2 regions of the Bacillus sp. M13(2017) genome follow, and region 1 is predicted to be linked to the other one. Evidence: predicted binding sites of a transcription regulator. Region 1 holds the regulator's gene; the other holds the start of a gene.

Region 1 (15,573 bases):
CATCGTTACGATTGCGTTAATTACTAAAGTAAAAGTAAATACTGGATATTTAAATACTTGTAAATCAAGCATTTTATTGTCCGTTGTTAACTCTCTCCAAATAAATAACGCTAAACCAATTACACCGATAACAAGTGAAATAATGACTTCTGCACTAGTCCAACTATTATTTCCAGCTTCACTAAATCCGTACAATAAGCTTCCTAGTCCAATACTTGAACTAACCACACCGAATATATCTAATTTCGTTTTAGACACTGGCTGAGCTAGTGTAAAGAATTTTAAAGATAGGAACGTAATAATTAAACCGATAATAAACATCGCATAGAACATTACATTCCAGCTATAATTTTCAATCACCCAACCTGTTACAGTTGGTCCGATAGCTGGTGCTAAAATCATTGCTACACCTAGTAACCCCATCGCTGCTCCGCGTTTATGAGGCGGGAATAATGTCATGAAGATATTCATACCAACCGGCATTAAAATACCCGCACCAACTGCTTGAATTACACGGCCTGTCATCATCATTGTAAAGTTTCCTGAAGTAGCACAAATGATAGATCCTACCGTAAAGAATAACATTGCGGCTACGAATAATTTACGATACGTAAATCGTGAAACTAAAAAGGCACTAATCGGTACTAAAATACCATTTACAAGCATGAAGCCTGTAATTAACCATTGTGCTGTTGAAGTTGATACGTTAAATTCATTCATTAACGGAGGTAATGCAACGTTAATGATTGTTTGGTTTAAAATAGAAACGAACATGCCGAGAATTAATACAGCTACAACTGCTTTTACATTCACATTCTCTACAGGCGTAGACATTTGTTTTTTCGGCACTTCTTTTTCTTGTTTTACTTCTTCTTGCTTTCCTTCTTCTTGCTTTCCTGTTTCTAACTCAACTACATTAGAAATTTCCGATTCTTGCTTTCGTTCAATTTCTTTCTCTTCTGTTTCAACTTTACTTACTTCTATTTTACTTACGGTTGGGACTTGTTCTTCTCCCATTTTCGTTTTTTTCTTTCGTAAAAGACGATTTACAAGGAAGAAGACGATTATACAAAATAGTGCATATCCTGCAATTACAATTGAGGACATCTCATCTCCCCCTTACTTATGAATACGAACTGTCACATTCATGCCAGGAACAATATTTACTGATTTGCTATGGTCTAAAGAAATTTTAACTGGTACTACTTGTGTTACTTTCGTATAGTTCGCTGTTGCGTTGCTTGATGGCAACATAGAGAATGTATTCGCTGTTGTTAAGCCAACTTGTTCTACTTTTCCTGTTAACGTTGTATCTGGGTATGCATCTACATACACATCTACATCTTGACCTTTTTGAACATCATCAACATCTGTTTCTTCAATGTTTGCTGTTACCCATAAATTGTTCATATCGAATGCGTAAGCAATCGGGCTACCAGCTCCAACGAAAGCATTTGTTGTTGCGTTTGATTGTACAACCGTTGCATTTTGTGGAATTGTTACATCTACTGTTTGTTCTCCATTAGCTGCCGCTACAGTAACAGTACCTAGTTTATCGTTCTCATTATAATTTTTTCCTACTTCAGCTTTCCAGTCAGTTAGTTTACCTGCCACTGGTGAAGCAACCGGAATTACCTTTCCATCAATCTTTGCATTGTCTGTTTTTAAGTAATTTTCCGTTTGGTTGTAATAGTAATAACCGCCAATACCGCCGCCAACTAGTACAATTAATGTGATAATGTTGATAATTACCATTCTTCGAAACTGATTCATTGCATTCCTCTCCTTATATCGCATATAATTTTTTTCTAAACTATTTATGTCCTTATTGTTTAGATTGTTTAATTGTTAATTATATTAACCTTTTAACAAAAAAATCACACCATCTGCAGCATAAATCGAAATTTATCTACCTGCGAGCGGTGCTGATTTCTGAAGGACTATCGTTTATAATTATAAATAATTATTTTGAATCTACAACCGACAATTTACGTATGAAATGTCGCTTAAACAACAATATAATACCAATATGTTGTTTAAGTATAGAAAATTAAACGAGGAGAAGAAAAATGTCTATTAAAAATACAAATGATCCACGTGTAAAGCGAACGAGACAACTCATTCAGGATGCTTTTGTCGCTTTAGTAGGCGAAAAAGGCTTTGAAAATGTAACTGTTCAACATATTGCAGAACGCGCTCCTGTAAATCGCGCTACATTTTATAGCCATTACCATGATAAATATGACCTATTAGACAAAAGTATTGAAGAAATGTTAGAGAAGCTAGCAGAAGTAATTAAACCGAAAAATAGAAATAAAGAAGATTTTCAACTTACATTCGATTCACCTCACCCTACATTTTTGGCTTTATTCGAACATATCGCAGAAAATGTAAACTTTTATAACGTTATGCTTGGGGATAAAGCTGCCGGAAACTACTCTTATAAAATGATGAAAACAATACAAGTGCATTTAACATTAAGCTTGTCTATTTCACAACCAGATGATGAAGATCTTATGGTTCCTCGTGATATTTTGATTAGTTATGTGACAGGGGCTCACATCGGAATGATTATGTCATGGTTAAAAAGAGGAATGATATATACTCCGCATTTTATGGCGATGCAATTAACTCGTTTAATTATTTTAGGCGCTCATACTGCAGCAGGATTAGAACGGCCTTTTTAAAACATAAAAAAGCGAAGGAGAATCTCCTTCGCTTTTTCTATTAATTAAATGTAATGTTATGTACAGCCTCTTTATCAAGACGTTTAATAACTTCTACAATTAACTTCACTGCATTTTCATAATCATCACGGTGTAACATTGCCGCATGAGAATGGATATAGCGCGTTGCAATTGTAATTGCCATAGAAGGAATACCATTTATAGCAATGTGAATCGCACCCGCATCCGTTCCTCCGCCCGCTACCGAATCATATTGATACGGGATTTGTAATTCATCAGCAACATCAACTACGAAATCACGTAAACCTGTATGTCCAATAACAGAAGCATCATATAAAATGATTTGTGGTCCATCGCCCATTTTACTTTGCGCTTCTTTTGACGTTACACCCGGTGTATCTCCAGCGATACCAACATCTACTGCGAACGCGATATCTGGTTTAATATAATTCGCAGATGTTTTTGCGCCACGAAGACCGACTTCTTCTTGTACAGTTCCAACGCCGTATACAACGTTTGGATGCTTTTCATCTTTTAATTGTTTTAATACGTCAATTGCAATTGCACAACCGATTCGGTTATCCCATGCTTTTGCAAGTAACATTTTTTCATTCTTCATCACTTGGAATTCAAAGTAAGGTACAACTTGATCTCCTGGTCGTACGCCCCACTCCATCGCTTCTTCTTGGCTAGAAGCACCGATATCGATGAACATGTCTTTAATTTCAACTGGCTTTTTACGAGCTTCTGGAGGTAAGATGTGCGGTGGTTTTGAACCAATTACACCTGTTACATCTCCTTTACGCGTTACAATCGTCACGCGTTGCGCAAGCATAACTTGTGACCACCAGCCACCAACCGTTTGGAAGCGAAGGAAACCTTTGTCATCGATTTGTGTAATCATAAATCCAACTTCATCTAAATGACCTGCAACCATAATTTTCGGGCCGTTTTCTTCCCCTACTTTTTTCGCAACTAAACTCCCTAAATTATCAGTAGAAAGTTCGTCCGCAAACGGCTCGATATATTTCTTCATTACTTCACGTGGTTCACGTTCGTTACCAGCAATACCACGTGCATCCGTTAATTCTTTTAGCATTGTCAATGTCGCGTCTAATTTTGTCATTGCCAACACCCTCCTTTTTCTTCAGTCAATTCATTATACAATAATTAAATTGAAATATTCAAAAATTAAATTAGTATCCTTGTGTTTGACGCTGATGATTTACTTCATTTTTATCTAAATATGCTTTTTCAATCTCTTCTTGCTCAAATTCAAGTGCTTGTCCGAGTCGAAGGTAGCTCGTAAATAATTCAATATAGTTTGTAATAGATGGTTGATCTGTAAAACGAATTACTTTCGCATATGTGTCTAAGAAAATTTCCACTTGTGTTTTATTCGTTTGTGCACATTTATAGAATAGGAAGTTTTTATCAATACCTAAATCAATGCCGATTGATAAAATAAAATGCAAACCATCTACGTATTCTTCTAATATTACTTCACGTTCCGAAGCTGGTTTGTTGCTCCAATATTTAAAACAACGTGTTTCATTTGCAAGTTCTCCAATTTCTACAAGAAGAGCTAACATTTTTTCTTTTAACAATTTTTTCGGTTGTAAGTCATGTTCTTTTGCAATACGGTCATCTAATTCTTTTTGTAATTTAAATAGTTGTAGTAAGTCCATTCTATTGTCCTCCTCCAACATCGCATTTTACGCAACAATGTTGTTTCATCTCAAAGTTCATTATTATGTTTCAGTTCTTATGAATAAGTCAGCTATCTACCTCTTTATAAAATAGCTTGTCCTTAATTTACAAATACGTTTCAGTCATCACTCTTAAATTGTTCATCTGATGAAAGTTCCATATCATCTTTCCATTATAGCAGTGTCGTTTCGGCTAGGAAAGATACTCTTCTTTCCAAACGAGCAGAATTGAAAAAAGCCAGGAGTATTCTCCTGACTTCATATGTATATTCTTCTATACTGCTATAACTTTTATATTGATTTTGTCATATTGATAACGACATAGCCGTTAATCTTTAGAATTTCTTTCACTTCTAACTTCTATTTGAATACAAATAAAAAAACCTTAGAAGAAAATTCTTCTAAGGTTTCAACTAATTAATTAGTTAATGTTGTTTTTTGCAACTGTTGCTAATTCAGCGAAAGCTTTTTCGTCATGAACAGCTAAGTCAGCAAGCATCTTGCGGTTAACTTCGATGCCAGCATTTTTAAGACCGTGCATTAAGCGGCTGTAAGAAAGACCATTCATACGAGCTGCTGCGTTGATACGTGTAATCCATAATTTACGGAAGTCACGTTTCTTTTGACGGCGGTCACGGAATGCATACATTAGAGATTTCATAACCTGTTGGTTAGCAACCTTGAATAATGTATTTTTTGAACCGTAGTAACCTTTTGCTAATTTAATTACTTTTTTACGACGTTGACGAGTAACTGTACCACCTTTTACTCTTGGCATAATATTACCTCCTAATTGTTCTATATATCAGCCGAACTTATTTTAAGTTGTCAAGCATTTGACGAATGCGTTTGAAGTCACCAGCGCTTACTACACCAGCTTTACGTAGTTTACGTTTAGCTTTTGTAGATTTGTTAGCGAATAAATGGCTTGTGTAAGCGTGAGAACGTTTCAGTTTACCTGATCCAGTCTTTTTGAAACGCTTTGCAGCGCCGCGATGAGTTTTTTGTTTAGGCATAGGTATTTCCTCCTCTATCTATTACTTATCGTTTTTCGGTGCTAAAACTAAGAACATACTGCGTCCTTCCATTTTAGGCTTAGATTCAACTGTACTAACTTCAGCACAAGCTTCTGAGAAGCGATCTAAAACACGTTGACCGATTTCTTTATGAGTAATGGCACGTCCTTTAAAGCGAATTGACGCTTTAACCTTGTCGCCTTTCTCTAAAAACTTGATAGCATTACGAAGTTTTGTGTTAAAGTCGTGTTCATCAATTGTTGGACTTAAACGAACTTCTTTCATGCTAATTACTTTTTGATTTTTGCGCTGCTCTTTTTCTTTCTTCTGTTGCTCAAAGCGGAATTTACCGTAGTCCATAATGCGGCATACTGGCGGTTTCGCATTTGGAGCAACTAATACTAAATCAAGATTAAGATTTGCAGCTAAGTCTAAAGCGTCATTACGAGACTTGATTCCAAGTTGATCGCCATTTGCGCCAACTAAACGTACTTCACGTGCACGAATTTGCTCGTTAATCATCATATCCTTGCTAATAGTAAGCCACCTCCAAGGTTTTCTCAGAACATATTTTGTAGTCATAGAACCCGAACAAAAAAAGTGCGGGCATACGACACCCACACTTGTAAAATCTTAAGTAAGAAATACATTTACCTGTTAACTGCGAATGCGTCCATCAGGTGAGAAGCGGGTGCTTCTACTTGTTCCACAAAACAATATTCTATTATCCTTGATGAGTTTATCATAGGACATGACGTCTGTCAAGAAGACGCGATGTGTTTTACTAACAACAAGAAACATTGTAACAAACAACTAACATACTTGCAATACTTTTTTATGATAAGTGTTACATGGTTATTTTTTCTAATTTTTCTCAAGTATATTACATAAAAAAGCCGCGGTATACCGCGGCTTTTTCTTATCGTTTTCCTTCTACTTTAATCATGTCAACAAAAGCATCTAATGCGATTGTTTCTGATTTTTGTTCACCATATTTACGTACGTTTACGCCGTTTTCAGTTACTTCATTGTCACCTACTACAAGCATGTACGGAATTTTTTGCATTTGTGCTTCACGGATTTTGTAACCGATCTTCTCTTCACGAGTGTCTAATTCAACACGGATACCAGCACGACGCAATTCGTCTTGTACTTTCTTCGCATAGTCTAAATGTACTTGCGGAGAAACTGGAATTACTTGTACTTGAACTGGAGCTAACCATGTTGGGAATGCACCTTTGTATTCTTCAATTAAGAAGGCTACAAAACGTTCCATAGTTGATACAACACCACGGTGAATTACAACTGGACGATGTTGTTTACCGTCTTCACCAACGTATGATAATTCAAAGCGTTCTGGAAGTAAGAAGTCTAATTGTACAGTTGAAAGTGTTTCGTCTTTTCCAAGAGCAGTACGAACTTGAACATCAAGTTTTGGACCGTAGAATGCCGCTTCACCTTCAGCTTCATAGTAATCAAGACCCATTTCATCCATAGCTTCTTTTAACATACCTTGTGCTTTTTCCCACATCTCATCATCCGCATAATACTTTTTAGTATCTGCTGGGTCGCGGTAAGATAGACGGAATGAGTAGTTCTCTAAACCGAAATCTTTGTACACTTCTAGAGTTAAGTTTACAACACGTTTTAACTCTTCTTTAATTTGATCTGGACGAACGAAAATGTGCGCATCGTTTAAAGTCATTCCGCGTACACGTTGCAATCCAGATAACGCACCTGACATTTCATAACGGTGCATTGTTCCAAGTTCTGCAATACGGATTGGTAATTCACGGTAGCTGTGAATATCATTTTTATAAACCATCATATGATGAGGACAGTTCATTGGACGAAGAACTAATTCTTCGTTATCCATTTCCATTGATGGGAACATGCCATCACGGTAGTGGTTCCAGTGACCAGAAGTTTCATAAAGCTCTCTGCTTCCTAGTACTGGAGTATATACGTGATCATAGCCTAAGCTTGCTTCTTTATCAACGATGTAACGCTCGATAATGCGGCGGATTGTTGCACCTTTTGGTAACCAAAGTGGTAAACCTTGTCCTACTTTTTGGCTATTAGTAAATAGTTTTAATTCTTTACCTAATTTACGGTGATCGCGCTCTTTCGCTTCTTCAAGCATACGTAAGTGCTCATCTAATTCTGCTTTCTTAACGAATGCAGTACCGTAAATACGTTGTAGCATTTTATTATTGCTATCGCCGCGCCAGTAAGCACCTGCAACGCTTAATAATTTAAACACTTTAATTTTTCCTGTAGATGGAAGGTGAACACCACGACAAAGGTCGAAGAATTCGCCTTGCTCATAGATTGAAATAACTGCATCTTCTGGAAGATCGTTAATTAAATCTAATTTTAACTCATCGCCGATTTCTTCAAAGCGACGAATTGCTTCTGCACGTGGTACTTCATGACGAACGATTTCTAAGTTCTCGTTCACGATTTTTTGCATTTCTTTTTCGATTTTCTTGAAGTCTTCAACTGTAATTGCTTCTTCCATATCAATATCGTAGTAGAAGCCATTTTCAATTACTGGACCAATGCCAAGCTCAACCTTAACATCTTTATATAAACGTTTTAACGCTTGTGCTAAAAGGTGGGCTGTTGAATGGCGTAAAATATATAGGCCATCTTCAGAATCTAATGTAATGATAGAAACTGCACCATCTTCTTCGATTGGTGTAACAAGATCGATCATCTCATCATTTAATTTTCCAGCTACAGCTTTTTTCTTTAAGCCTGGGCTAATAGAAGCTGCGATTTCTTCAGTTGTTACGCCTTTTGGAAACTCCTTCACAGCTCCATCAGGGAAAGTAATTTTAACTACATCTGCCATCACTGGTCACTCCTCTTTTTCTCAAAATAAAAAACACTCATCCCGTAAAAAGGGACGAGTGTTGAATTCGTGGTTCCACCCTTGTTCCAATTAACATAATTGTTAATTGCTCAAGTTCAACATAACGGTGTTGTCCGTTAGCAATTACTAGAAAAACCGTTCACTGCTAAAGTTTAGAGGTGGTAAGTAATAATCCCGTACTAGGAAGCTCACACCCTAAGGCTTCCCTCTCTGAAAATCGTAGAAAACTACTCATGTCCTCATCATGACATTTCAATATATTTCATTTATGTAGGTAATTATATGCTCAAAAACTTAGAAAATCAAGGGCGTTACCTTTATTTTTTAAATTTTTCACATTGCGCTCAAAATCATGTAATCCATGTAATTGGACCCGTTCTTGGAACACATTTCGCAAAGTAATAATCATATTATGATCTTGTTCTTTCGTATATAAATAAATCTTTTTGGGCGAAATAGAAAGAAGCGGCGCAATTACTTTCGTATCAATATATACATCATTTTGCTTTAACAATTCCTCATCTATATATTGGACCAACTTCTCCTGTTTTAAACGTCTACCTTTATCATCATAAAAGATAAAGCTTTCATCAAAAATAAGATGCACACAAGACAAACGTGATTTACGGCTGCTTACTTGTTGCCGAAGCGTCTCAATGAACATTTGGTATTCTTGCTCCATCTTATATTCATCAATTGCCACTTCCGCAAGTTTAGCCACCATTTCCCTATATGTACGAAGACGAAAACGGATATATGATGAAAACGAGAATGAGAGCGGATCACAAAGCCAATTGTTTAAAGAAGACTTAATATATGACTCAAATGCGTTACGCGTTAAATCCTGAGCTACACCTTTTCTTCTTCCCTTTAAAATCTCATGTGCCATGTGCAATATTTGATGACACTCTTCTTGTTCTTCATAAAAAAACTTTTCTTTTAAAATCGTATAAATCCACTCATTTTGTTTCACATTCACAATGAAATACACCATTACTGGCAATAAGATCTTTTCAATATAATTCGATTCACGTACTGGTATGTGAATCACCACTTTTTGTTCCTGTAAATACACACTCGTTTCCTTATATAATACTTCCGCTCTTTTCAGCAATTGTCTATATACGTGCATAGCATCATTTTTTTCTTCGAAGCAAATTTCAATCACTTTTGTCCCCCCTTTTATCCCCGCTCTAAAGGACTGTATCTATACGTTACAAATCCTATAAGAGTCCGTCCCGCGTGAAGTTCACTCTTAGTAGAATCACATTTCCTATTGTTAGAAAATCCACTCAATATGGCTTGCTAATTTTATATATATTAAGGGAGGGAGAAAAAAATGATACAAGCTACTATGAATTTTTATTGTATACTTTACTTATCAATAAAATTATGCATCTGAATGATTGAATATAAATTCGTAAAAGTCGAATTACATTGGGGGCACTCGCTCAAAACCAGCTGAAGACTACCAAGAAATTATTCAAGAACATGCTAGAGATGGCTGGAGGTTCGTACAGATTGTTGCCCCTACGATTGGCAGTTCTGGACAACCTGAATATTTCGACCTCATATTTGAAAAGAAAATATCACTATAATACAAAAGAGCAAGCTTCTCAGCTTGCTCTTTTACTTATGACGACGGTTTTTCCCACCAATTGGAATTGGTTTCGCTAAATATTTAATTCGCTCCATAATACGTGCTGCCTTCATTTCTTCAGCCTCACCACGCTGCGTATACGTTAAATGGTGTTCCAGTTGTTTAAAATCAAAATTAGACGTAAAGAACGTCGGTAAGTTTTCTAACATACGGAATTGCAAGATTGCACCAAGCACATCGTCACGCACAAAGCTTGACATCGCTTCTGCCCCGATATCGTCTAACATTAAAACTTGTACGCGTTTAACCGCATCAATCTTTTCACCAATCGAATTATCTTGAATTGAACTTTTAATTTCACGTAAAAATTCCGGGAAGTATACGAGCATCGAACTTATTTTCTTTCGAGCAAGCTCGTTCGCTATTGCTCCTAAAAGGTACGTTTTTCCTACACCAAATTTACCGTACAAATATAAACCTTGTGCTTTTTTACCTGGTTCATATGTACTTAAAAATTCATTCGCTGCACCAATCGCATCGATACGTGCATTTAAATCAGAAGGGTCTAAGTTTTCCATAGTTGCCTGTAAAATATCCGTTGGCATATATACACTTTGAACGAGTTTTTCATATTTCTTTCTCTCGTCATGCGCTACTTTTCTAACGCAGCGATCGTATTGAATATCAATCATCTTCCCTTGAATAACAAGCTTTGGCTCGTAACCTTGCAGCATATTTTTACATGAACCTAAATCCGGACAATCCACGCAACCTACACTTTGTCCAATATATTCATATAACTTCACAAGACTGCGCTCAATCATAGAAGTCGTTACTTCACCCTTATGTTCGTCTATAAATTCTTTCACACGCGGATGCGCCATTACTTCTGCCTTTAATACTTCATATCTATTTTTAAAGTTTTCATTTTCCATTAATTTTGCAAATGAATTTTGAATATGCTCCATTTTCTCACCTCAAAGAGCGTTCATTCTCTTCTATTAATCACGCTTATATTTTTTTAACACTTCTTCTAGTCGTTTTCGTTCATCTTCTAGCGTACTTGCATCTTTTTCTACACTTACATCTTTCTTCACTGTTTCTTTCTCTTGTTCTTTCGGCTCTTCTTCCTTAAGCCAATCTGGTACCATTTCTTTCCGCACCGTTTTCTTCACCGTACGGCCTTTTTTCTTCGTCTCAGCCCACTCTTGATATTGACGGTTCTCTTCTTTCGCTAACGCCATCGCTTCCGCTACTGTCCCGACCTTTTTACGTGCCCAATGCCCAGCAATCTTCTCGACATACGTTTTCGCAAGTTTCATATCTGAGCGTAGCATAACGTAATAAATAAGTACATTCACAACTCCTGGTGTCAATTTTTGATTAATCATGACATCTTCAACGATCTGCAAATCCGCTTTCGTTGCCTCTGCACCACCAGAAATCTCTTTCAATAGTTGTTTTGGCGAGATTTCCTCTAGCTGCTTTATTAGCATCTCCTCTTGCGATGAAGGCTCTTTCTCTTTCATCGTACGTGCAGCATGAGGCTGTACTCTTTCACTTAATACCGGTAATGCTTGACCATTTTCAAATTGATACCAATCGCGCGCTCCTTTTCTAAGCCTTTCCATATCAATTGTTTGCATCTCTGTCACTGCACCAAGAACGATATTTTGCATCGATAACACATCTACACCATACACGTAAGCAAGTGTTATAACGCAGTCTCTCACTTGATCTGTAATCGCCTTTTTAGGAACAAGAGCGGACAATCCATCTACAAATAAAGAGAAATCAAAGAAATCATTCCAAACTTTCGGAGCGTCTCCCTTCTCGTTACTTGGCATAGTTGTCGTTTTTGGAATACGAAGGTCTTCTTGCGCATGCTCAAGCTGTCCTGGATTAAACGAACCAAACACATCATTGAAAGAACGCGTAACATTTTCATAAGAAGCAAAATCAAATTCTTCTTCTAAGAAATATTGCTTTACTTGATTATATTTTGTCCGGCTCAATCGATTATATAAAAAGATACTTAAAACAATATCATCAAAAAACTGCTTCGGAGATAAAGGTGGTTGCAACTCATATATGAACATTCGAATATCTTTTTCTTTCTTAATATAAACCTTCAATAGCCCAATTGCCTCTAACTTTACTCGTTCCTCATATATTTCAGGAAGTTGCATTTGCATAGTCACCATAAGGGAATGATGCGTATTCTCTTTTCCAAATACACGATCTTGCTCTAGCTCTCCCCATAGTGTCATGTATAAGCTAAAAGCTCTACTACCTATTAACGGCTGATACAACATCGTTAACACTTTTCGGTCGTAATTGTGCAGTAGCCCTTTCGCACTTACTTTATAACGATCAATCGGCAATAGCTCCATCCATGACTGTTTTTCCATTCTTGCTTTTCCTTTCTCTCATCCAATCTATCCTCTACTTCATTCGTTCTATCTTCATTATATAAATTCTTAGTGAAAAAGAGCTATTAGCTTGCGCTTCTAGCTCTCTTATCCTATTACTTACGGTATGTAAAGAGAATAAAATACAACTTCTACTCTCTTTCTTTTTGCAGTATATCTTTTAATTCTTCAATAAATACATTTAAATCTTTAAATTGACGATATACAGAAGCAAAACGTACGTAAGCAACATCATCAATATCGCGCAGTTCTTCCATAACAATTTCACCAATCATATCACTTTTCACTTCTGATATACCTAAATTACGCAGTTCACGTTCCACGCTTTGTGTTACTTCTTCTAATTGTCTTAAAGATACTGGTCTTTTTTCACACGCTTTAATTAAACCGCGTAAAATCTTTTCTTTATTAAACTCTTCTCGTGTGCCTTCTTTTTTTACAACGATAAGAGGTGACTCTTCTACCCTTTCAAAGGTCGTAAAGCGACTTAAGCAGCTTTCACACTCTCTCCTTCTTCGAATAGAGCGCCCCTCGTCTACCGGACGCGAATCTAACACTCTTGTACCATTATGAGAACAGGATGGACAACGCAATTCATTCACTCCTTTACACTATACTCTTTATTTTTCTCTACTCACTTCACCTAAAATATATATACAATATTATATAACTCATTCTAACTCTCTTACCACTTTAAGTTTCAGCGCATCATTTTATCATCTCATCCTTAAAAATAAGATGGTATATAGAGAGCACTACCTCATTTGCAAGAGTCCAATTTATTCAACTAACGATTACGTTATATTTTTCCTTTTTTATAAACTAAAAAAGAGGTGCATTATACACCTCTTTACATTTTAAATCAATTATGTTCTTTTTTAAAGAGCTTTTGTTTCTCTCTGCTTAATTTCGAAGCTACCAGTGCCTCGAGGAAGCTCGATGCTCTCACGCGTTTTCGCGTTTAAACCTTCTGCAATATATTCTGCAGCAACATTTGGATCAATACGATCCCCACAAGTATAAACATCAATACTCGCGTAACCGTGCTCCGGAAAGCTATGAATTGTTAAATGTGATTCTGAGATAATTACTACTCCACTTACACCTTGTGGTGCAAATTTATGGAAAGCAACCTCACGCACTTCAGCACCAGCTCTTAGTGCTGCATCCACAAATAATTGTTCAATATACGGCATGTCATTAAGCTTGTCGAAATCGCAATCCCAAAGTTCAGCGATCACGTGACGACCCATCGTATCCATAGTATCCATTCTACAGTTCCCCCTTGTAAATTTATTCTAACTGTTCGAATTGAAAACTAATTTGCAATTTGGCTTGCTCCACTACCACGGGGGAAAGTTAGTCCAGAGAGGTCCTAACCCTTTAAGTAGTGACTACGTACCTCAGCTCTTAAGTTTACGAGTGTTAGTATACTTTGTTTATTTTCATTTTGCAACAACAGTTTTTTCGATTTTCTGTCATATTTTCCTCTTTACTTTTCCCTAAAAAAAATAAACGATTCACAAATGCAGTAATCACAACGTTTCGTGGTATGTCCACTTTTTAAAATATACTCATATAATTTTTTTCCTTTTCAGAAAAAAATAAAAAAAGAGGGCAAATATTGCCTTGCCCTCTCCTCCCTTATTCACTTAAATGTGTTGCACATTTTCTTGTTTCGCTAACTCTTCAACAACTAACGTTACAAGATCTACAACACGACGAGAGTAGCCCCACTCGTTATCATACCAAGCAAGTACTTTCACTTTACGATCACCCATTACCATTGTAGATAAACCATCGATAATAGCTGAATGCGTATTTGTATTAAAGTCGATAGATACTAAAGGCTCTTCGCTGAATTCTACAATACCTTTTAAAGCACCGTTTGCAACAGTTTTGAATGCATCGTTAATAGCTTCAACTGTCACATCGCGTTTTACATCTACTACTAAGTCAACAAGAGACACGTTTGGTGTTGGTACACGAAGTGCCATACCATGAAGTTTTCCGTTTAAATGCGGAAGAACTTTTGCTAGCGCTTTCGCAGCACCTGTCGTTGTCGGAATGATTGATTGTCCGCAAGCACGTGCTCTTCTTAAATCTTTATGTGGGTTATCAATATTTTTTTGGTCATTTGTATAAGCGTGAACTGTCGTCATTAAACCGTTTTCAATTCCAAACTGCTCATCTAACACCTTCACAACAGGCGCTAAACAGTTTGTTGTACAAGATGCATTTGAAATAACAGTATGTTTTATAATATCTAATTGGTCTTCGTTCACACCAACTACAATTGTTACATCTTCATTTTTACCAGGCGCCGTTAAAATAACTTTTTTCGCTCCAGCTTCAACGTGAAGAATTGCTTTTTCTTTTGAATTAAATTTACCAGTTGCTTCAATTACAACTTCAACACCTAAATCTGTCCAAGGCAATTCCTTTGGATCGCGGTTGTTTAAAAGGCGAATCATTTTTCCATCAACTAATAAGTGATCTTCAAATGCTTCTACTGTTCCGTCAAACTTGCCATGAACTGTATCATATTTAATTAAGTGTGCTAACGTTTCAGATGGATAGCTTGCATTGATTGCTACAATTTCGAATGCGCTTTCTTTTATTGCTTGACGAAATACCATTCTCCCAATACGTCCAAATCCATTAATTGCCACACGAGTCATAATATGTTATCCCCCTTGAATGCGTTATACTATTTATCTCCAATCCCAATAATAGTATAACACAAAAAGGAGATATGTCACTAAGCATTTTCATTAATTTCACAATTTTTTAGTCAATAATGTTCCACTTCTTTAAAATTACCTGCAATTGTGTTTTCGTTCCCATAATTGTGCCATCATTATTTATCACTTCATCTGCATTTTTCACTTTTTCTTCTAACGGCATTTGAGATTGAATACGAACTGTTGCTTCTTCTTCTGAAAAGTTATTTCGTTTCATTAAACGCTCTAATTGCGTATGCGGCTTAACCGCTACAACTAAAATGCGGTCAACGAGACTTGTTAATTTACTTTCAAATAAGAGAGGAATATCTAACACAACCGCTTGCATACCTTCTTCTATGTACATTTCCTTTTTCCTATTCATTTCCTCACGCACTGCAGGATGAACAATTTTATTTAACTGCAATCGTTTTTCTTCATTATAGAAAACGACACTTCCTATTTTTGGACGATTTAGTTCTCCATCTTCTTGTAAAACTTCCGTTCCAAATACTTCTACTATTTTGT
Region 2 (15,573 bases), on a different contig from region 1:
GCACTCCTTCAAAGCCATCTCAATCATTGCAAGCAATATTATATGAATATTTCGCACCATATCATATACCGGTCCTATTCGGTTTACCAATTGGACATATAAGTCCAAACATTGGGATTCCTCTTGGAGCTACAGCTACAATAAGTACACATAATAAAACACTCTCTATTGCTTCCGGCGTAGCCACCCCGTGTTCAAATTAAAAAGGAAAAGCGATTACGCTTTTCCTTTTATTTATAATAGTTAAAAATTCGTCCAGATGCGATATCTGCAATTTCTTCTGGAATAAATGTTTTACTTATATCAGTGCCAACATTTAATACAGCTGTAGCATCTTTCTCAATGCTACCAAATAACTCTTTCCCACGTATCTTAATAAGGGGCGTTCCTTCTGGCAACACATCTTTTACAAATTCCATTTGTGTAAAGAACGGAACGATCCATCTACCTTCTCCTTGGAAATGACGCAAACGAAGTATTCCTTCTGTTGCCCCGTCCTCTGCTTCTAGTGAACCAGCAACATAAAACTCAGTAGATAAGAGCAATTCATAAAATTCCTTTTGCTTCTGTTTATCATCACCTGCTACAACAAGTACCTCTTCTAATTTCTTTACTGAAATTTGCTCCATATGATGCCACCCCTATTTTCAAAATGATTGTACTTAGATTATACGAAATATTCTTATTTTTTTCTACATAATTCGCAATTATTTTCTTAAAATAATTTTAATACTTCTTTTGTCGTCACAATCGTAGCAAACTCTTCATGTAAATTTACAAGTGTCATATTGTGAATATCTTCTGCACTATACTCCTTACCATCTAAACCTTTACGGTTAAAAGTAGCCGTTGCATCACTCACTAAATACGTTGTAAATCCTAAATTCCCTGCCATTCGTGTCGTAGTTTCCACGCAATGATTTGTCGTTAATCCTACAACCACTACTGCATTACATTTGTTCTTTCTTAATTGCTCTTCTAAATTTGTCCCAATGAACGCGCTGTTAACGAATTTCTGAATAACCACTTCACCAAGTAGTGGTTGCACTTCTTCTTTAAAGTTTACCGTTTCCGCTCTCTCATAAAACATTGACTGAGCATTTTCTTTATTTACATGTTGAATATGAAAAACTGGTCGTTTCCTTTTTCTCCATTCTTCTAATAAAATTCTCATGTTTTCTTCAGCAAAAATATTATTTCTCTCGCCCCAATCTGGTAATTGAAACGCCTTTTGTACATCGATTATGATAAGTGCTATTTGATTTGTCATCATTTCCCCTTAATTTGGCTGTAATTGAAATAGAAAACCAAGTTGTTGTGACGCAGTAATAAAGCAAACATAGGCGCAAAGCTCTACAATTTCTTTTTCTGTCCAATATTGTTTTAATACGTGAAACATAGTATCATCTATTGCTTTTCGGTCATGAACAAATGTATGCGCAAAAGTAACGGCTACGCCAATCTCCTCTGCCTTTTGCACATCATCAGGTCTTCCCTTTGCCATACAGTACGGACATTCATTCCCATACGCTAATGTTCTTCTCACTTGCTCCTTCAACTCTGCTGAAAGAGTTCCTTTATTGTACAGTGTATCTTCTAACGTACTCCACGAATGTAATATATCCGAATTATGCCCTAATAACTTTTGAAACTTTGTATCTCCTACATTTGATAATGAAATTCTCTCCATCATTTCCCCTCCTATTTCCTTCTGTTTTATTGTAAAATAAATAACGTTCACTTTACATTTCATATGAATCTTAATTTATATTTTTCCTTTACAAAAATCATTATTTTACTGGAGGTATATTTACAAATGCAATTAGACCGTGTTGATCGAAAAATTTTAAATGAATTATATAATGATAGTCGCCTTTCGATGCGTGAATTGGCGAAACGAGTAAACTTATCTGCTCCGTCTACTTCAGAACGTGTTCGTAAGCTCGAAAGCGAAGGTGTTATTCAAAAATACACAATCGATATTGATTATAAAAAGGCTGGACTCGTTTTAGATTGTATTTTAGAAATTACTTTAAAAAATGGTGATACAACACGTATGCAACAATTTATTCAGTCTTATCCATCTGCAAGTTTTTGTTACCGAGTAACAGGAAGCTTATGCTACATTGTAAAAATTTCTGTTCCTTCACTCGTTGAACTTGAAGAATTTATCAATGATGTTTCTTCATATGCAACGACCGTTTCTCATATCGTATTATCAGAAGTATCTCTTACTCCTGATATTGAACATATCTTCCCAGAAGATTAATTTATTTTTATTCATAAAATATAAAAAAACCCCTTACAATAAGAATAAAAATAATATATTATGTATTAAAATACATAAAGTTCGAGAAAGGGGCTTTACATTGAAAATCTGGTTTTATGAAAAAACGGCACAATTAGATGACTTGCTTGGTATTTGGGACAATGTTCCAACCATCCCGCGAATTGGTGAAAAAGTGGAGATTTTAAAGACGGTCCGCACTGTTACAGATATTAAATATGTAAAGAACGGTGATAATTTTCGAGTGGAAATTATTACAAATTAAAAAGTAGCTCCTTAGGAGCTACTTTTTAATTATCTACTATGTGCTTTCTTTATAACGATTTTATCTTCTTCTACAGATACTGTTACATAATCATTTTCTTCTAACCTAAGCTTATTTACAGCCTCATCTGGTAACTCTATGGCCATCAATCTATCGGTTACGATCACTTGACTATACACTTCATTCTCTTGTGATGCATTCACTACTTTTTGCTCATTTATAAAACGTACTGGTGGCACGCCAACTTCTTTTACTGTACGCCATTGTTTCCCAATATAAGGAATTAACCAAAGTAATCCGACAAGCGTAAGACCGATACCAATCCATAAATTACTTTGCGCTTGTAATTCAGTAATTGAGATTGTACCACTTTCTTCTCCACTGAAAAATTGTATACTTGTTGCAATCAAATTATTTAGAGCGTGCACAGCTATATTCGTCCATATATTTTTTGTCTTTATGTATAAAAGACACATAACCATACCAAACATGAACGCACCAATAACATCAAAATGTCCTAGGCCAAAAATAATTGAAGATATAATTACAGCTTTTTTAATTCCCCATTTATAAGCCATTCGCTGTAAGAAAAATCCCCTAAAAATAACCTCTTCCATAATAGGTGCTAACACACATGCTGAAATGAAAGTAAATATCGTCATATATACGTTACTCGTATTAATAACATTTCCGTCTTCTAGCATAGTAACTAAGAAATTCGGTAACGTATGTGCTAATATGTAAAATTGAATCTGAGATATGCCAACTGAAAAAATCATCCCCATTATCGTTGCTAATACAATTAATCCCCAAGGTAAACGTCCTGGCTTATCAAAAAAACTGTTGAATACAACATTATTTTTATTTGTTTTTACGTATAGCCAAAGTAACGGAAATACAAAAAATACAGTTATTTGTGAAATAACCTCCATCGTATTCTCAGAAACATTTGCTAGACCTAATGGGATCATTATAAGGAGCACCCCTATAATCATCCATCCAAAAAAGCTACGTAGCCTTATACGTGAAAATGCATAGTGCATATAAAACACCCCCAAAGATAGTAAAAATACAATAAAACTTTAATCAGTACTTTATAGGCAATCCTTTCCCTATAAATAGCAGGATAACTAAATTATAATATGAATATAGTTGAAACTCTTCCTATTTTTCTCAAATCATTTCAAACAGCATATCTCTTAAAATACCATATCGCTGTTCTTCAAGTTTCAATCTAAGTGAATTTTATGTAATAAAAATCCCCGTTTTTACAAGCGGGGATTTCTTTTATTATAATACGTCACGTTTTTGGAATAATGCACTTGATGCTACAAGTAATACAACAAAGTATGCAGCTATAAGTAATAATGAAGTTGTAAATGTAAATTCTGTAAATGTAGGTTCTACTCCCCCACTAATTAATTTATTGCTGTCGTAAGCTCTTAAATCCAAATGGCTGAATACTACAAACTTCGCTACACCTTTTGCAAACATCATTAATACCATGTTAATTGTACCTTGTAAGAATAATAGAAACATCGTAATAATTATTGGTAATACAGACTTTCTAAACACATTTGCTAAGAAAAATGCAAGTGTTGCAAAGAAAAATGGTGATAGCAGCTGATATAATATTGTTTTTAAAACAATTCCTAACGTTAATTCAGTTTTACTACCGTCCATTACAATTACACCAATAATCAAAGCAATTAACGTACTAGCAAATACGATAAATAACATCGTTAATAATACTGTAATATATTTAGAAAATAAAATTGTCATTCGTTTTCTTGGACGAATTAATAATTGCTTAATCGTTCCTTTTTGGAATTCATCTGTAATTGTACGAGAAGCTATTGTAATTCCAAAGATCGTTGTGAATATCATAATTAAGCCGATATTTGAACTCGCAAAATCTAAGTAAGATCCACTTAAGCTACCAGCGTCGCCCCATTTCGCCAATACTACTGTTCCTAAAATCTCCAATAAAGCAATTACACCTATTAAAATATACATACCTTTTTTCGCATGCAACTTTAAAAATTCATTTTGAATTAATTTAAACATTACGCTTTCACTCCCCCAGTAATCGCTAAGAACTCATCCTCTAACGTTTTATTTTGAACAGTAACTCCGTATACAAGCACATCAGCATGAACAAGTTTTTTTACAAGTTGCGGAATGTTGTCTTTTGTTACAGATGCTACAATTACATTCCCTTTTGCTTTGCCTTTAATGATTTCATTCGCTTTCTGAACTTCATCTACTTCAAACGCTACAACGACTGCCTCATCATGTTTCACTTTTTCATGTAAGTTGTACTCTTGAACAAACTCACCTTGTTTAATAATAACGACGCGATCACACATTAATTCAATTTCACTCAATAAGTGACTTGATACGATTACAGCAATATTCTCTTCTTTCGCTAAACGTTGTAAATAATCACGAATTTGGCGAATACCAGCTGGATCTAATCCATTTGTCGGCTCATCTAAAATTAAGATTTTCGGCTGATGAAGTAATGCTTGTGCAATTCCTAAACGTTGTTTCATACCAAGTGAATATGTTTTCACCTTTTTATGAATCGCATGCTCTAATTCAACAAGCTTTATAATCTCAGCAATGCGCTCTTTACTAATTGGTGTAATGGCCATGTTCGCAAAATGCTTTAAGTTTTGCATTCCTGTCATATAATCATATAGTTCAGGATTTTCTACAATCGCTCCAATTTGCTCTAGCGCCTTTTCACGCTCCGAGCGAATACTATGTCCACAAATTGTAATATCGCCCTCTGTCATTGAAATAAGACCTGTCATCATACGGATCGTCGTCGTCTTACCGCTACCGTTCGGCCCAAGGAATCCGTATACTTCTCCTTCACGAACCTCAAATGATAAACCACGAATAATTTCCGTTCCACCAATCTTTTTTCGAACATTCTCTAACTTTACTACTACGTTTCCCAATGCTGATTCCTCCTTTAGACTTCTAGTTTTTTATCGATAATATAAGCAATTACATATATTATTAGAGCACTAACCATTACCATGAAACTTATATTAAAAATGTTAAATCCATTTTCTTGAAACATATTAATAAACAGACTCTTGCTTTCACTATGATATTCTACTCTTCGTAATACTTGGAAAGCTGGAGCTAATTTTCCTAGCAAGGTTGTCGCTAAAGTAATCGCTATATTTATTACTAGAAAAATAATAACAATTAGTATATTTTGCGCCTTTTTCTTTTTCGTAAGTGACTTAACTAGAGTAATTACTAATATAATTTGTAACACACTAAACAAAAACTCAAATAAATCACTTATCATATATATTAAATTATTAATTATGCCTACTTGCATAATCTCTTTTGCCTCTACATATACAGAAGTCGTAGGAAAAGCTAATACATAACTTACGTAGAAAAGAATTCCACATATCCCATACCATATAGCCATTGCAATAAATGAGAAAATAAGCATAGAAATTACATATTGTTTCCCAGATATTGCTGTAAGTCGTAACATTGGATTAGTCAGTAAGCGTGAATATGATTTCATTGTTTGTATAAACATATAAACAATATAAAAGAAAAATATAATCATAATGATTCCAAATATGCCCTCTTGTCTACTGATAGCCGCATCACTTTTTCTTACAATCATTTGTGAAAATAACACAGCTTCAATTAGCACAAAGAGTAAAAAAGTAACAATATATCTTTTCTTATTTACATTCCATAAATAGGAAAGTACTGACTTCACTTACTAAACACCTCCTTAAAAAATTCATGAACTGCTTTTCCTCTCTGAAAACGAATTTCTTCTACATTTTCATATAGAACCATTTCTCCATCTTTTAAAAAGATCACTTCATCAAAAATATTTTCAATTTCATTTATTAAGTGAGTGGAAATTAATATCGTACAATCTTCCCTATAGAACTGTAGAATTAGATCCAATACATGTTCTCTAGAAAGAGGATCAATCCCGCCCAATGGCTCATCCAGTACATATAGCTTCGCTTCTCGAGAAAACGTTAAAATAATCTGCAGCTTCTCAACCATACCTTTTGACAATGCTGTAATTTTTTCTTCTAACGGTATTTTAAATTCTGCAATCGTATCTACTGCTTTTTGAATATCGAAGTCTTTATAAAAATCTCGGTAAAAAAATAAAGCATCTTTTACAGTCATCCAATCATCAAAGACTGGCTTATCGGACATAAATGAAACGATTTCTTTCGACTGTAACCCTACCTTTTTACCATCTATTGTAATCCTACCTTCAGAAGGATATTGCAAGCCTGCAATCATTTTCAATAACGTCGTTTTCCCGCTCCCGTTATCTCCAACAAGCCCAACGATTTTCCCTTCCGTAATCTCTATGTTTAATTCACGGATCACTGCTTTTAATCCATATCTCTTCCATAAGTTTTCTATTTTTAATAGCTTTGTCATTGGCTCTCCTCCCTCTTATCATGTAATGAAGAACGAAGAATTGTAAGAATTTCTTCTTCTGAAAAACCTAAATTGTCCATTCCATCTATAAAAGAATGAAGTAATTCTTTCGCCATCTCTTTTCGCAGCTCCATAATTTTCTCCCCTTCATTCGTTACATACCGTCCCATTCCTCTACGTGTTACAACAACTCCATCCCGTTCTAGCTCTTGAAATGTACGCTGAATCGTATTTGGATTCACTTGTAATTCACTCGCTAATTCACGGACAGAGGGAATTTTATCACCAGGCAATAAATGTCCTGTTACGATCTCTTTTTTTATGTATTCCATTACCTGAATGTAAATTGGTGTATTTGGAGAAAACTCTATTTTCATTTCTTCCCTCCTTTCGTATCGGTGTACTAGTTAAATAATACACCGATACAAAAGGTTTGTAAATACCCATTTAATTACAAAAAAGTTCTATCCGTTAAACGAATAGAACTTCCCAATATAAATCGCTATACAAAAATAATAGTGTTATGTAAACAAAATTATAAAGAAAAACTGTCTTATCAATGAATAAGACAGTTTTTCTTTATAATCCTATATTAAAAGTTAAACACGAAGTCATCGTCAGCTAACTTTTCAACGTTCGTTGCTTTTACGTAACCATTTCCTTTTACAGAGAAGAAATCATGGTTTTTCGTATCTGTACGTAAACCATTTAAAACGATTGGGTTAATTTCTTCTTCTTCAAACTTCGGCTCAAGTCCTAAGTTCATAAGCCCTTTATTTGCATTGTAACGAACGAAACGATTTACATCTTCTACAAGACCGATAGAAGTGTAAATTTCTTCTGTATAGGCCATTTCAATTTCATATAGTTCCATTAATAACTCTTGTGTTTCTTTTTGCACTTCTTGTTGCTCTTCTGCAGAAAGTTCTGCGAAGATTTGTTGTGCTAAAATACCGACGAATACGCCGTGAATTGACTCATCACGAATTATCAAGTTGATAATCTCACCACTTGCTGTTAGTTTTCCTTGACCAGCTAAGTAAAGTGGATAGAAGAATCCGCTATAGAATAAGTAACTTTCTAAGAACACACTTGCTACCATTGCCATGTATAACTCTTTTTTTGTTACTTCAGGCTTTAATAAACGACGATAGTAACCAGTAATAATACCAGCTTTTTTCTCAAGTAACGGATGATTGTCTACCCAGTCAAAAATATCATCAATCTCTTCTTCTGTAGCTAACGTTGTGAAAATGTGACTATAACTTTTCGCATGTACTTCTTCCATAGCTCCCATAAAAGCTAATACACTTTTCGCTTGTAAATTTTCAAGATGAACAAGTACAAGTGGCATTCCTTCGCCACCTTGTTTCGTATCTAAAAGTGTTAAACCACCTAATACACGCTTATAAGCAATTTGCTCTTCTTTCGATAATTGCACCCAAGTATTTTTGTCAGACGAAACCGCAATTTCTTCTTCTGTCCAAAACTGAGCGATGTTTTGCTTCCAAAACATTAAACTAAAATCATCTTCTTTTTTGTTCCAGTTTACCGCACGCATTAAATCGCCCCTTCTCTAAATATGATAACTAAGCATGAGCAGGGTTCAGAAAACCCTGCTCATCATGTCTCACTTTTTATATTAAACGGTACAAGCCACACACTCTTCCACGCTTAATTTACGTGTTCTCGTATAATACAGACTCTTTAAGCCTTTTTTATGTGCATAGATGTAGTAACGTGCTAATTCACGTGTTGAAATATCACTATTAACGTAAAGAATTGTACTAATTCCTTGGTCAATATGTTCTTGAATTTCTGCGATTAAATCAATTAATTTAAACTGATTCATATCGTAAGAAGATTTATAGTACCAGAACGTATCTTTTGATAAATACGGCATTGGATAATATGTTGTCGCGTTCGCATATGTTCTTGATTCGATTTGACTTACGATCGGCATTACGCTTGAAGTTGCATTTTGAACGTAACTGATTGATTGTGTTGGAGCAATGGCAAGACGATATGAGTTGTATAAACCATTCTTTTGCACTTGCTCTTTTAAACTTGTCCAATCTTCTTTTGTTGGAATATGAATTCCTTCAAATAGTTGCTGAACTTTTTCAGTTACTGGGCTGTAATCTGTCGTTTCATACTTTTCAAAGTATGTGCCATTCGCATAATCAGATTTATCAAAGTCTTTAAATGTCTCGCCTTTTTCTGTAGCGATTTCCATACTTTTCTCAATAGAATAGTAATTTAACATCATAAAGAATGTACGAGCGAATTCTTTCGCTTCTGCACTTTCATAAGCGATTTTATTTTTTGCTAAATATCCGTGTAAGTTCATTGCTCCAAGTCCAACTGAATGAAGCTCGTCATTCGCTTTTTTCACAGTTGGTGCATTCGGAATAATCGTCATATCAGAAACAGCTGTTAAAGCTTCCATTCCCGCATGAACTGCTTCACGAATTTCTTTATTTTCCATTACGTTTACGATATTTAACGATCCTAAGTTACAGTTAATATCACGACGGATAATGTCATCTGTACCGTAATCATTTATTTCTGAAGTTTCTTGAAGCTGGAAGATTTCTGTACATAAGTTCGACATCTTCACAGTTCCAATATCCTTCAATGGATGTTGATTATTTGCATTTGATTTAAACATTAAGTATGGGTAACCAGACTCAAGCTGAATCATGGCGATTTTAATAAGCATATCACGTGCACTAATATCTAGTGGCTTCTTCTTCACTTTCGGATTGCTCATTAATTCATCGTACATTTCATCAATGTCAATATCATCTAAATGCTTGCCATATTCTTTATAAACCGTATAAGGCGCGAAAACATGGAAAGGTTCGTTTTTCTCAGCAAGCTCAAAGAACTTACTTGGAACGATAATTCCGATTGATAGAGACTGAATACGGCTCTTCTCATCGGCATTTATTTTTTTTGTATCAAGGAATTCAATAATATCCCAATGGAAAATGTTTAAATATACTGCACCGGCACCTTTTCGTTGGCCAAGCTGATTCGCATATGAAAACGAATCTTCAAGCAATTTCATAACAGGTACTACACCACTTGCAGCGTTGTCGATACCTTTAATTTGCTCACCACGTGCGCGTAGCTTAGATAAGTTTAAAGCTACTCCCCCGCCGATTTTTGATAATTGCATCGCAGTATTAATGTTAAAGCCGATTGAATTTAAGCTATCGTCCATCTCTAACAAGAAACAAGACACCATTTCTCCTCTTCTGCTTCTTCCCGCATTTAAAAAGGTTGGTGTCGCTGGTTGGTAGTTTTGTTTTACAATCATGCTTGCGAATTGTCTTGCTTTCGAAACATCACCGCGTCCTAAGTATAATGAAACAATTGCTACACGATCTTCATAGCTTTCTAAGTATTGTTTTTGATCATTCGTTTTTAACGCATAATCTTTGTAGAACTTAGATGCTGCCATATAAGATTGGAACTCGAAGTTTTCACCATAAGCGATGTTATATACTTCCTCTACTTCCTCCAAGCTATACTCGTCCAGAACGTTGTAATAGTAATCATGCTCTTTCATATACTCCATTCGCTCTGCCACGCTATTAAAAGGAACGGTATTCTCTCTAGCTTCTTCCATAAAGACTTCTAATGCCTCTTTATCTTTATGAAGCTGATAAAAACCGTCCTGCATTTGCGTGATTTCATTATTCAGTTCAATGTGTCGCAATCTCCCGCACCCTTTCCTTAAAATATTCTACATCGTTATTTGTTCCAGATAACTCAAATTTTGATACAATAGGCACTTCATATTTAGTAGAAATCTTGTCAGCACTTGCACCGAACATGTCTCCCCAGTTACGATTGCCGCTTGCAGATACGCCTTTTAATTTTTCATTATTGCGCTCTAAAAAGTCTAAAACACGTTCTGGTACATTGCCAAAACCTGTTGTATACGTAATAAGAATAAAGTCTTCATCTATTACTAGATCTTCATCAATTTGAACGGCCGGCATATTTAATTTGTGAATGAAACGCTTCACGTTTCCTGTCATAGAATCATATGCAACTAACATTTCCGACCCTCCCTCTCAAATCTATATTCTCTATATGTTGTTCTTGATTTCTCTATATATTGTATTACGTTTCAAAATAAGACACAAGATATATGTATAAATTCTTTCTTTTTTTAACTTTTACTTTTCGACATGATAGCCGTTTTTTTTCAATACAATGACTATGAAACAACATTCTAAAACTCATGTCAATAAAGTGCTTTTCAAAAAAGTTGTCAACGAATTTAACCTTATTTTTAAAAAAGTTAACAATATATTTTGTCATAAAACGGTAGATGCTGAAGAAATATATTTCTCCAGCATCACGCAAAAAAGAACAGATATGAAACTATAATCTGCTCTAAAAAAAGATTACATTTATCAAATTTACCTTATTAAATATATTATACATATACTTTCGTTTCTCGTTACATACTAAAAGATAACTATTATAGAAAAAGATTATTATTATGGAACTTCAATTTATTTATGAAAAGTTTATTCAGATTGCTCAATGCGCAAAATATCTTTTACAAATATATGATGCGGATTTTCATCTTTATCAATCATTGTACATACAGGAGACTCTTCATCAAAGTATACAATCATTCCTTCTACGTACTGATATGTATGTTGAACTTGTACAGTTACTTTAATTTCTACTGCTTCTTCATATGCTCTTTTTATTTTCTGAAGCATTTTTGCTGAACATTTTCTTTTCTCTGGATACATAACCATTCCCATAAATCGATTGCCGGCTCTATCTTTCCACATATAATCCCAATGTGGTAAAATGCCTTGTTTAAAATCGCCCATAATTCCCCTCTCCTTTATCTTTTATTTATCCCGCATTAAACGTCCGATTGGTGAAGGCTACTAATCAGTGAGAGATGCCCTGCTGATCAAAATTCCCCTTTATGAACGTGGCGTTTCTGAATATGTATAAATCACTTGCCCGCCTCGCTGTGCGTTACCAATGAAATGTTTAAAGTCTTCTCGATTTACTAAAACTTCTCTGAACGTATAAAATACATCTTTCGTAACAACATACTCCTTTATTTCACCATTTTTCAGCTGATCCAAAATTGTATTTGCTAATTCTTTATCCATGTATTTCACCTCTATGCAATATTTTATTTTATCTTATATTCTATAGGTCAACAACTGTAAAATTATCCAGATGCTATACCTTCATTTCATTTTCATTATTTTTCAAAAGATATCTCTTTAGTATATGTCCACTAAATATCATATACTAACATAGCTACTTCTCTATATCAAACATTTCGACATTCAATTATGCAAAGTTTCACACCGCTATGCTACAATATATGAATAGAACTAGGAGGGATACTATGATTCGGAAAGCAAAAAAGACAGATGCGAAACTGGTAGCACCTTTATTGTATAACGCTCTGCACGAAATTGCTGAAAAAATCACAGGTAGCACAGTTGAGACAGAAGTATTACTAGGACTTGAAACATGGTTCTCAAAAAAGAAAAATCGACTGAGCTATGAAAACTGTTTTGTATATGAGCAAGACGGGGGTGCAGTTGGAGTTATTGTCGCTTATCACGGTAGTGAAGCAACACAGCTTGACGCACCAATTGTACATCACTTAAGAGAATTACATAAAGATGAATCAATTACGTTAGAAAAAGAAGCTGAGCTTGATGAGTATTACATTGATACATTATCAGTTTCAAGTGCACACGGCGGAAAAGGTATCGGTTCTAAATTAATTGAAGCTGCCGAAATCTATGCAACTGAAAAAGGGCATGAAAAAATCGCTTTACTTGTTAATTTAGAAAACACACGCGCCTATTCATTATACGAAAAGTTAGGTTATAAAAAAGATGAAATTGTTATGCTAGTAGGCGAACCTTATGCTCATCTCGTAAAACCATTAAACGTCAAAATTTCTATATCTTAAAAAGAAAGCACACGATTTATATAAATCGTGTGCTTTTATGTTAAATTCGTATTTAATATATTTCCATCCATCGCCTCGTGAAACGTATATGTTGTACATCCCCATGGCTTTCTATGCAAAATAGGAGAACCAGACCATCCCATTGCCCTCAGCTCCGCTCCAATCATCGAATTAAAATAATTATGACCTACAAGAGCAATACTTCCATGTACGAGAGCATAACGATGTAACAGGTAAGCCGCTTGCCTTGCCCTCTCTCTTACTTCCTTATAGGACTCAACACCTTTATGGTAGCCAAGTATCCATAATGTTCGTCCAATGAACATCCATACCTTAATTTTGCATTTCAACCACTTCGGAGCAAAAAAGCATGAAGGAACTTCAGCTTCTCTAAAAAGAGAATTTTGCATAAAAGATAAAGAATCCGTTAATTCAGCTGCTGATTGTACAGCACGCCTTTGATCACTTGTTAAGACAAATTTCGCTGCTTCAATTGCCTCTATTGTTTCTATCGGCATTTTAGCTTTTTGTATCATTGACTCGGAATCATACTGTTTCATCCATTCGTGAAATGAAGTAATTGTCATCGGTTCTCTTATACGACCTAAACAACCATGACGAATAAAAGAAATCTTCATTCTCTTCACTCTCCATTCATCACTTACGAACTTTATTATGCACTAGTTCTAAACATCATACCACGCAAGAAAATAAAGTTATATACCTTTACATCTCCCCACCACTATCATGTGTTATCGAAGCATGGATACCATCCATCCCATCAAAATATGTACTCGTATCATATTGACGAATCTTTTTTAAATGCATATAAGAAAATAAAAATAAAATTAAAGCTATAACACTCCCCACAAATTCAAACATCATTTTACCGCCTCTAATTTCTCCCACTTCAGTAGGTTATTCTACTTTTTCATTATACCTCGATATAAAGATTCCCGCATTTTCGCTATTTTTTTCAAATAACATGGATTTTTTACATATTTTCTTACAAAAAGTGAATATTTTTCGATTTTTTACTTTGGAAACATTTACAAAGTAGGAAATATGGTTCAAAATAGGAGGAAATAAAAAAACCCAAATTTATTCTTTTTTTGGGAAAACTGTAACAAGGAGAGTTGCTTATGCAGATCGCAGAAACTGGAGATATCATCGAATTTAAAGGTGGAATGCAAGGCCGTGTTCAAAAAGTAAATCAAAACTCTGTTATTGTTGATATAACAATTATGAAGAATTTTAGAGAACTAGATATGGAACCTCTTACAGTTGTAAGTCATAAAAACTATACTGTCATTAATCAAAATGCATAATATAATAGAAAGAAAGGGCCTGTATAGTATACAGGCCCTTTCTTTCTATTAACGATTATCAATTGTTTCCGGATATAGATCGTGGTTCATCATGCGGTAGTCAGCCATTTGTTCATACTTCGTCCCTGGGCGACCGTAGTTGCAGTATGGATCAATTGAAATGCCACCACGTGGTGTGAATTTCCCCCATACCTCAATGTAACGTGGATCCATTAATTTAATTAAGTCGTTCATAATAACGTTCATGCAATCTTCGTGGAAATCACCATGATTGCGGAAACTAAATAAATACAACTTTAAAGATTTACTCTCTACCATTTTTTGCTCTGGAATATAGCTAATATAAATTGTTGCAAAATCTGGTTGTCCTGTTTTCGGGCATAAACTTGTAAATTCAGGACAATTGAATTTTACAAAATAATCACGGTTTGGATGATTATTATCAAATACCTCTAATATTTCTGGGCTATATTCAAATAAATATTTTGTATTTTGATTTCCTAATAATGTTACATCTTTTAAATCTTCATCTAATCTTCCTGCCATTTTTAAACATCCCTTCTCATTATACACCGCGTTTATTTCCCCATACTAACGCATGAAGCTGAGGCAATACTTTTGCATCATTCATCTCTTTACAATTTACAGCTTTATCAATCAGCCACTCATACTTATCTAATAATTTTTTAATAAGCATCGCATCATCCACTGTTTTTGTATCATCGTTTCCTACTTGCAAGAAAAATGGTACCTTTGGATAACGTTCGTGCATCTTAACTGCATATTCAAAATCATAATCATCGAATACTACTACTTTTAAACTAATATCTTTTCCTGCTAGTTTCTGAATCATAGCATCTAACTTCTGAAAATCTGTTTTCATCGTCGAACTTGGTGGTTTTGGCGAAATTGTTACCTCATCAATTTCAAGTAACCAATCTTGCCACTTACTCCCTTGTGTTTCAATTGCCGTTCGCATTCCATTTTCTTTTAATATAGAAAGAAGAAACTCAATATTTTTCAGTAATGCCGGATTTCCACCTGAAATCGTAACATGAGAAAAATTTTCTCCTCCAATTGCAACAAGCTCACTCCAAATATCTTCTGCTGTCATCTGTCTAATTTGATCTTTAGCTGATCCATCCCACGTAAAAGCAGAATCACACCAAGCGCAGCTATAATCACAACCAGCTGTACGGATAAACATTGTCTTTTGCCCTACAACCATTCCTTCACCTTGAATAGT

The links. Region 1 encodes NrdR, which represses ribonucleotide reductase genes. Its sites were predicted from a motif close to AACACNATATATNGTGTT; they were not measured.
Region 2: the regulator NrdR is predicted to act here: its motif matches at 11,135-11,152, upstream of nrdI (class Ib ribonucleoside-diphosphate reductase assembly flavoprotein NrdI).

What each region holds. Positions count from the first base shown of each region.
Region 1 is NZ_KZ268500.1:270,375-285,947, reverse strand. Features, by position in the region: gene CGQ22_RS01735 (DHA2 family efflux MFS transporter permease subunit) at 1-1,107, opposite strand, end outside; gene CGQ22_RS01730 (HlyD family secretion protein) at 1,120-1,773, opposite strand; gene CGQ22_RS01725 (TetR/AcrR family transcriptional regulator) at 2,070-2,687, shown strand; gene CGQ22_RS01720 (M42 family metallopeptidase) at 2,728-3,813, opposite strand; gene CGQ22_RS01715 (dUTP diphosphatase) at 3,884-4,375, opposite strand; gene rplT (50S ribosomal protein L20) at 4,818-5,174, opposite strand; gene rpmI (50S ribosomal protein L35) at 5,212-5,412, opposite strand; gene infC (translation initiation factor IF-3) at 5,434-5,937, opposite strand; ribosomal protein L20 leader region at 6,001-6,121, opposite strand; gene thrS (threonine--tRNA ligase) at 6,332-8,269, opposite strand; T-box leader at 8,317-8,545, opposite strand; gene ytxC (putative sporulation protein YtxC) at 8,577-9,458, opposite strand; partial or broken gene CGQ22_RS01685 (DUF4177 domain-containing protein) at 9,693-9,888, shown strand; gene dnaI (primosomal protein DnaI) at 9,920-10,858, opposite strand; gene CGQ22_RS01675 (replication initiation and membrane attachment family protein) at 10,892-12,301, opposite strand; gene nrdR (transcriptional regulator NrdR) at 12,454-12,915, opposite strand; gene speD (adenosylmethionine decarboxylase) at 13,201-13,584, opposite strand; gene CGQ22_RS01655 (glyceraldehyde-3-phosphate dehydrogenase) at 13,975-15,003, opposite strand; gene coaE (dephospho-CoA kinase) at 15,113-15,573, opposite strand, start outside.
Region 2 is NZ_KZ268506.1:84,613-100,185, reverse strand. Features, by position in the region: gene CGQ22_RS17215 (S66 peptidase family protein) at 1-203, shown strand, start outside; gene CGQ22_RS17210 (SseB family protein) at 231-629, opposite strand; gene CGQ22_RS17205 (cysteine hydrolase family protein) at 716-1,270, opposite strand; gene CGQ22_RS17200 (carboxymuconolactone decarboxylase family protein) at 1,280-1,690, opposite strand; gene CGQ22_RS17195 (Lrp/AsnC family transcriptional regulator) at 1,817-2,269, shown strand; gene CGQ22_RS17190 (DUF3913 family protein) at 2,370-2,552, shown strand; gene CGQ22_RS17185 (CPBP family intramembrane glutamic endopeptidase) at 2,582-3,595, opposite strand; gene CGQ22_RS17180 (ABC transporter permease) at 3,843-4,619, opposite strand; gene CGQ22_RS17175 (ABC transporter ATP-binding protein) at 4,619-5,521, opposite strand; gene CGQ22_RS17170 (hypothetical protein) at 5,536-6,318, opposite strand; gene CGQ22_RS17165 (ABC transporter ATP-binding protein) at 6,315-7,013, opposite strand; gene CGQ22_RS17160 (GntR family transcriptional regulator) at 7,010-7,390, opposite strand; gene nrdF (class 1b ribonucleoside-diphosphate reductase subunit beta) at 7,606-8,574, opposite strand; gene nrdE (class 1b ribonucleoside-diphosphate reductase subunit alpha) at 8,656-10,740, opposite strand; gene nrdI (class Ib ribonucleoside-diphosphate reductase assembly flavoprotein NrdI) at 10,727-11,086, opposite strand; gene CGQ22_RS17135 (hypothetical protein) at 11,564-11,881, opposite strand; gene CGQ22_RS17130 (hypothetical protein) at 11,981-12,175, opposite strand; gene CGQ22_RS17125 (GNAT family N-acetyltransferase) at 12,421-12,999, shown strand; gene CGQ22_RS17120 (histidine phosphatase family protein) at 13,035-13,637, opposite strand; gene CGQ22_RS32015 (hypothetical protein) at 13,726-13,881, opposite strand; gene CGQ22_RS17105 (YkvS family protein) at 14,142-14,327, shown strand; gene queF (preQ(1) synthase) at 14,376-14,873, opposite strand; gene queE (7-carboxy-7-deazaguanine synthase QueE) at 14,893-15,573, opposite strand, start outside.